DNA from 2 places in the Paenibacillus sp. fava2 genome. Region 2 is predicted to be linked to the other one. Evidence: a T-box and tRNA genes for the amino acid it is inferred to sense, from the RefSeq annotation. Region 2 holds a T-box; the other holds one or more tRNA genes.
What was found. The T-box of region 2 lies ahead of AC4G46_RS25565 (valine--tRNA ligase). A T-box ahead of a tRNA ligase gene usually reads a tRNA of that ligase, here a tRNA-Val.

Region 1 (3,858 bases), 2.7 Mb from region 2:
GACTACAGGACCGTGCAGCAACCCGCGATCTGGATTGGGGGGTAGATGTGCCGGTCAGCAGCTTCAGCGGCAAAAAAATCTACGTCTGGATCGAGGCGGTCAGCGGTTATTTGTCCGCCAGCAAACAGTGGGCCCGGCAAACAGGCGGGAGCTGGGAGGACTTCTGGCTGGAAAGCAGCGGTGACAGTACTCCCGGCCGGGACATCCGCGCCTATTATGTGCACGGCAAAGACAATGTGCCGTTCCACAGTCTCATTTGGCCCGCTATTCTTACTGGCGCGGGCGGACTGCATTTGCCGGACCGGCTGTTTGCCTGCGAATACATGACCCTGGAAGGCCAGAAATTCTCCACCAGCCGGAACTGGGCGGTCTGGGTTCCCGATATACTCAGCCGCTATCAGCCGGATTCTCTCCGCTATTTCCTCATAGCGAACGGTCCCGAGAAGCGGGACACTGATTTTTCCTGGAGGGAATTTATTTATAGCCATAACAGTGAGCTGCTCGGAGCCTTCGGAAATTTCGTCAACCGGACCCTGGCCTTCATTAATAAGGCGTTTGCCGGCCGGGTGCCCCAGGGAGAAGCAGATCCGCTATGGAGCGATGCGATTAATGAATCGTATCTGCAAGCCGGAAAGCTTATTCAAGCAGGCCGGTTCAAGGACGCGCTTGAGGGCATTTTCGCAACAGTCCGCCAGGCTAATAAATCCTTCGACGAGCAGAAGCCCTGGGCAACCTTAAAGGAGAATCCCGCAGCCTGCAGCCATACCCTGTATAACAGCGTACAGATTATTGCCAACCTGGCTAACCTGTTAGATCCCTTTATTCCTTTTTCCTGCGGCCGGATCCGCTCCTTCCTCTCTCTTGAGCAGCCCTGCTGGCACAGCATCTCCGTACCTGCGGGACAGACCATTCAGGACCTGACCCTGCTGTTTGAGCGGATTGATCTGGAGCAGATCGAGGAAGAGACAGAGCGGCTTCAAGCGCAAATGACCGGAGCCGGTTAGATGTGCAAAATAAACATCCGGGTATAGCCCTGAGACCCATTCTTATGCCGTCCGGAGCACTTTCCGGTCGAACATTTATACAGCTCCGGTCCTGCCCGGCTGCATCTCCAGCAAAAACCGTTTCACTTCAGCCACAAGCACAGGAACGATATGCGGGTACGTCACTTCTTCCGGAATTTCTGTGAAGCTTTTAATTTCAGCCATTTCATATTGCGGGATCTGCCCGAATCTCCGGACATCCGCCAGATAGAGCTTGCCGAAGCTCTCGGGCACTCCCTGAATAGCTACCGAATACACACAGACCGGAGTCAAGGAAAACTCCTCTGCACCGGTCTCCTCATACAGCTCCCTGCCCGCAGCAGCATCCGCCGGTTCACTCGGCTCAATATGTCCGCCGGCGAACTCCCAAGTAGTCCGTTCACGGTGCCTGGCCATGATCCACCGGCCATCCTGCCTTGCCGCAATCACTACATATTTGAGCAAGGCTTCCTCTATACCTGTTTTATGTATCGTAACTTTCACCGGCCGCCCACCTTTGTCATCATAATGATTATAAACGAATTCCATTATATAACAGCCGGTTTTTAGCTGTCGCGCTCTTTTCTCATACGAAGATACATTGGGTTCCGGCGACATCCGCCGTCTGGTGCTTACAGGACTTTAAGTGTCCTTTCGTTTTAGTTCAGCCAGCCGTTCCCATTGCTCCCGGGTCTTGTCCTCCCCTTTGTAATAATCCACCCGGTCTGCCGACTGGTACAGCTCTTCATAGGGTAAAATATTGATTTTACCCGAATCGGGGTATTCCGCTACATCCAATCCGTTATTGGTACGCAAATCAAAATACCTGCACGGAACCTCCGTATGATTATACAGCTGGTGCGCCCCTTCCGGTCCGGTCTCAAAAAACACAATATCCCCTGCACTCAGCTCCTGGATTCCCTCCGGTGTTCTGAGCATGGCCTTCCCCTCTATCATTACAAAAATCTCTTCTGCATTTCTATGAAAATGAAATGGATAGGAGTACTTTCCGGGATCGAGTGAGCGGATATCAAAAATGAGATGCTAAATTTACATTCAGAAAATAATAGTTGCCATCAGCTGACATGCTGTGGTATTATAAATTTCGTTGCAGGACGGTAGCTCAGCGGGAGAGCACTATCTTGACAGGGTAGGGGTCATGGGTTCGAACCCCATCCGTCCTATACGTGAGAAGCCTTATTTTATAAGGCTTCTTTTTTATTGTACTTCTTCGTCACACGGATGTGTACCTTCTGAAGGCATATACGGTAATCATTCACAGATTAGGCTAATGTGCATAATATTATCGTAAATCCTTTTAATATTGGAGGTTCATACTCATGTATAGCTTTTATCCGGTGCATAACGTTTATCCGGTTCTCCGCAGTTCAACTTTTGTGCCCGTTTGGGCTACCTCAACTCAAGAAGCACTTCGTTTAATGAAAGATTCTGTACAAGGGGAACGAAATGATGAGCTCTTCTATGATCAACTCATCCGGCTTGCCCCCGACCAGGGACAGGTTGATGTGATCATCTCCATCCGGAATGACGAACGGATGCATAATCAAATGTTCCGGCAGATGTACAGAGAAATTACAGGACAAGAAGTGACTGGGGTAAGCAACGAAATTCCTGAGCAGGCCGATTCGTATATTTCCGGGTTACAAAAAGCCTTTCAAGGAGAATTGTCAGCAGTTGAGAAGTACCGGAAGATATGGTTTGGCCTGCCGTATGGTGTCTATAAGGATACTTTGTATGGCATTATTCTTGATGAACAAAAGCATGCAGCCAAGTACAATAATCTGTTAATACAAAATTTAGCTGCTAAACGGTGAATACCATTCATGAATCTTCAGGATATTAAAATAGAATACGACCTCATAGTCAGCCTCGGCTCCTCCTGCGCACCTGCCATTAATTTGAGACGATACGGCCTCCGTAAGTTCTCCATGCCTCTGGACTGGATGATCTCTGCTTCACTGAGCGATGTGACCCGTTTGATAAAAAGCCGCTTTAACCGCTTTATGGCTCTTGAAAATCTGAGCAGGCTGGATGAGACTCATTTTTATCTAAACGACGGAAATCCGGTGTATGACGGCTCTGACGGTCAGAGTCTTTCTAAATCCTATTTGATCAGGGATTCCGAGTATAACATCATATCCGCACATGATTTTCCGATTATCTCGAATGCGGATTGGCGTTCCTTCTATCCGGCCTACAGGCAAAAGCTTGACCGCCGCATCACGCGCTTCTGGGCCAATCTGCTGCTTAGCAGTAACAGTCTGTTTATCCGTTGGTCTGCCAGCTATGAAGAAGTATATGAGCTCCGGCATCTTTTATCCACATTGCTTAAAGGGAGAAGCTATACGATTCTGATTCTTAACCCGGTAGAACATTTAACTCTTACCCGAGAACTGCCGTGGGGTATGGAGCATGTGTGCGCACTCGAGGTTCCGGGGGACATGAACGATTATTCGAACTGGGATTATATACTGAACGGGATAAGACTGAAGTAATAGTTACTCCGCTATTCAATTACCGGCTTACCTTACCGGAATTTGCTCCCGTGTCATAAAAAGCCACTGCAGCAAACAATTGCTGACAGTGGCCTTTTACAATCTGCTCGCCCTCCCCTCACTCCTGCAGCTTATGCTCGAAGAAGTCTTTTAACCCGGCAGATTGGACGGAAAAATGCTTTTGGCTCCGCTTATCCGTTATTGTGGCGTAGATTTCCCGTTTGTCATAATGAACCCGGATCGACCGCTGTACGTTCTTAATCAACCTGATGTCAATTTCAAAAGCCAGTGTGCGTTCAGCATACGGAATTTCATTCACC
Region 2 (3,858 bases):
CATTTTGCGGCCGTCGGCATCGCGTACCAGACCGTGCATGAATACATCGGCGAACGGCTTCTGGCCGGTAAATTCAAAGGCGGAGAAGATCATGCGCGCTACCCAGAAATAGATGATATCGTATCCGGTAACGAGCACGTTGTTCGGATAGTAGCGCTGGTAGTCGCTGCTGCTCTCGTCAGGCCAGCCCAGTGTGGCGAACGGCCAGAGGTTCGAGCTGAACCAGGTATCCAGCACGTCTTCATCCTGCTTCAGATCATCAAGTCCGCTTATTTCGCGGGCTTCTTCTTCACTGTAGGCTACGAACACTTCACCTGTGGACTCCGAGTACCAGGCCGGAATGCGGTGTCCCCACCACAGCTGGCGGGAGATACACCAGTCGCGGACATTTTCTATCCAGTTCAGGTAGGTTTTCTCGAAACGCTCAGGAACAAAATTAACGCCGTTGCCTTCTTTCTGCGCATTGATGGCCACCTCAGCCAGCGGCTGCATTTTTACAAACCACTGGGTGGACAGGTAAGGCTCAACTACGGCGCCGGAGCGCTCGCTGTGGCCTACCTGGTGTACGTGATCCTCGATCGAGATCAGAACGCCCTGCTCCTTCAGGTCAGCTACGATGTTCTTGCGGCATTCGCTGCGGTCCTGGCCGTTATACGGTCCGGCTTCCTCATTCATGATGCCGCCCTCATCCATCACATTGATCTGCGGCAGATTGTGGCGCTGGCCTACCTCAAAGTCATTCGGATCATGGGCCGGAGTAATCTTAACCGCACCGCTGCCGAATTCCTTCTCTACGTAATCATCAGCAATAATCGGAATTTCACGGCCGATAATCGGCAGGATCAGTGTTTTGCCGATCAGATCCTTATAACGCTCATCCTTCGGATGCACCGCTACCGCTGTATCGCCGAGCATCGTCTCCGGACGTGTAGTGGCTACAGTAATGTGGCCGCTGCCGTCCTTCAGCGGATAACGCAGGTGGTACAGGTGTCCGTTAACCTCTTTGTATTCAACCTCAATATCAGACAGGGCTGTACGTGCAGCCGGGTCCCAGTTGATGATGCGCTTGCCGCGGTAGATCAGGCCTTTGCGGTACAGCTCAACAAAAACCTGGCGTACGCCTTTGGTCAAGCCTTCGTCCAGGGTGAAGCGTTCGCGGGAATAGTCCAGGGACAGGCCCATCTTCGCCCACTGCCCGTGGATCGTTTCGGCATACTGGTCCTTCCAGGCCCATACCTGCTCCAGGAACTTCTCGCGGCCCAGGTCATGGCGGGAAATGCCCTGCTGGCGCAGCTTCTGCTCAACCTTCGTCTGTGTAGCAATCCCGGCATGGTCCGTTCCCGGCAGCCAGAGGGTATCATAGCCCTGCATCCGTTTGGTACGGATCAGAATGTCCTGCAGGGTAAAGTCGAGCGCATGCCCGATGTGCAGCATCCCTGTTACGTTCGGCGGAGGGATTACAATGCTGTAAGGCTCTGCGTCCGGCCGCTGGCCGGCCTTGAAGAATTCATTCTCCATCCAGTAGGTGTACCACTTGTTCTCTGCCGCTTTCGGGTCGTAAGTAGTAGGCATGTCGTTCTTAGCGCTATTGTCAGCCGCAGCCTGCGCTGCCGCTTCCTGCGTGTCCGGCAGCATCTCTGCCGCTTTGATGTCATCAGCCATGTTCAGAACCTCCATTAATTTCTTCTTCTTCTGAAAATACAAAAAGGCCTTTCGTCTCAAAGGACGAAAGGCCATTCTTTCGCGGTACCACCTTTGTTTCGCGCTAATACCAAATAACCCTGTGCCCGGGAACCTGCGGTTCTCCAAGCTTAGCGCGACACTCATGCAGATAACGGCTGCGTCCGGCCACATCCTACACGATCAGCCTGATAACGGCTTAACCTTCGGAAGGGCGACTCCGGGGCGACTTCGGTGGCATGCATCCTGCGGAAATTCACAGCAATTACAATTCCGCTCTCTGAAGGGCTGACGACCTACTCTTCCCGTTCCCAGTCTTTAGCTAAGTTTTACTTACTCCCATAATACATTTAGTACTATTCCTAGTCAACCAGCATACGCACAAACAGCGGGTCTGTGCGGAGAATTGACTTTATTCAACGGGAACGCGCGGCGGGAACGCCGAAACAACGGGACTTTTACCGTTGTTTCAGCACAAACGCGGTGCGCAAACAACAAAAAAGCAGCGTTTCCCGATTACGGGAAAAACCGCTGCTCTGTCCTGATCCATTCCTTAAGCCTCCCGGCCTAAGGAATATATAAAACCTGCCCCTCCTCCACATTCTGTCCGGCCAGCCGGTTGTACATTACCAGCTCCCTTGCGCTGAGCTGATACTTCTCGGCAATCGTATCCAGCGTATCCTCCCGCTGCACAATGCACATCCGGACCTTGCGGAACAGCTCCGCACCGCCGGTTCTGTTGATAAACCGGCTCTTCCAGTCGCTGTCATTCCCCGGTTCCTGAACCTCCGGCTGCGGAACCGCTGCAGCCGTCACTGCGCTCTCCTGCTCCTTTTGGGCCCGGCTTGAGCTGAGCAGGGAAGAGAAGGTGAGATGCTCCTTGGCGGAGCTTGCCTCTTCCTTCTTGCTGCCGAGCGCAACCTTGAGATCTGCCTTTTCTTCCTGGACAGGCAGTGTTTCCGGTGAGAGAAGCGTATCATTCTCCTTGGTGTCCTCCGCCTCCGGCAGCACCGCTTCTTCCTGGATTTCCGGAGGAGTATACTCAGGCTCAACCGCAACAACCGGCTCCTCCTGTCTCTCGGCATAGAGCTGACCGGAGGCGATATCCGCGAAATCAAACGCCTGCGCAGCTGCGGGAACAATCTCCTCTGCAGCATCACCGGACCCGTCCCGCGTAATCTCAGCAGCAGAAGCGGCCGGTTTCACTGCCGGTTCCTTCTCGCGCGTGCCGAAAAAATACCCGGATACCGGCTCCGCCGGTGCCTTCCCCTTCTGCCAGGCTTCCGCCGCCGCTCCGCCTGTGAATCCCGCCTGATCCTCCAGGCTGTGCGTGCGCAGCTTTGCTTCCTTTTCCTTATGCGGCTGGGCAGCAGGTCCGGCCGCCTGTGTATAGACGGAGCTCTCCAGAACCAGCGGATTGACCGCTGCCGCATCGGGAATAAAGGAGGTGTATTCCTGCTGGTCTGCAGGAATTTCCGCTGCTCCCTCGCCATAGGTCCACAGTGAATTCTCGTACAGGGCATCGCCGTCCTGTTCCCTGCCCTCAGCCGGAGCAGCAGCTGCCCGGTCTTCCTGCTCGGGAGAGTAGGCCACTGTATACTCCTCCTGCTGCCAGGCCGTCCCTGTCTCCGTTCCGCCTATTCCCCTCAGGGAAAGCACGCCGGTTATGTTGACAGTACGCATCGTAAGCAGGTCGATATCGAAGTTCTCGATCTCTACCCCTATGTCTTCAAGTGAGCTGACCCGGGTCAGCGGGACTGTGATTTCAACGGGGATCGCATGCTCCAGGCGCTCCGTCCGGTCATTTTCTCCCCGGTAAAGTCCGGTGAGCAGCAGCTGGCCGTAGAGCTCGGCCCGGTCTTCCCGCTGAATCACCTGAATTTCCGGAATGAGTTCCACCTCTTCCAGCTCAGCGATTCCCGGAAGTTCTGCAGGCAGGTGAATGCGTTCATAAATATCAAACCGCAAGCCGTGGGACTGGTCAAACACGGGAAATTTCCTCCTTCTTGGCATAATCTAACCCTGAGACAAGCCCAGAGCATAAGCCCAAAATGTTACTCCACTCATGTATATGCTCCAATCAGGAAGGCATGACTAATTTGGACACATCCGCTTTTGTCCCGTGTTTACCGGCTTTTACCCGGGGAGAATATTAGCATCAGGTATCCTGTAATCAGC

Region 1: it encodes a tRNA-Val, which carries the amino acid that the T-box ahead of AC4G46_RS25565 (valine--tRNA ligase) is inferred to sense. The anticodon was not compared.

What each region holds. Positions count from the first base shown of each region.
Region 1 is NZ_CM177755.1:3,121,802-3,125,659, reverse strand. It holds gene metG (methionine--tRNA ligase) at 1-1,004, shown strand, start outside; gene AC4G46_RS13325 (NUDIX hydrolase) at 1,080-1,526, opposite strand; gene AC4G46_RS13320 (cupin domain-containing protein) at 1,665-2,051, opposite strand; tRNA gene AC4G46_RS13315 (tRNA-Val) at 2,135-2,206, shown strand; gene AC4G46_RS13310 (ferritin-like domain-containing protein) at 2,363-2,857, shown strand; gene AC4G46_RS13305 (DUF1796 family putative cysteine peptidase) at 2,867-3,538, shown strand; gene AC4G46_RS13300 (hypothetical protein) at 3,657-3,858, opposite strand, start outside.
Region 2 is NZ_CM177755.1:5,820,159-5,824,016, forward strand. It holds gene AC4G46_RS25565 (valine--tRNA ligase) at 1-1,635, opposite strand, end outside; T-box leader at 1,719-2,002, opposite strand; gene AC4G46_RS25570 (LysM peptidoglycan-binding domain-containing protein) at 2,248-3,669, opposite strand; gene AC4G46_RS25575 (glycosyltransferase family 4 protein) at 3,817-3,858, opposite strand, start outside.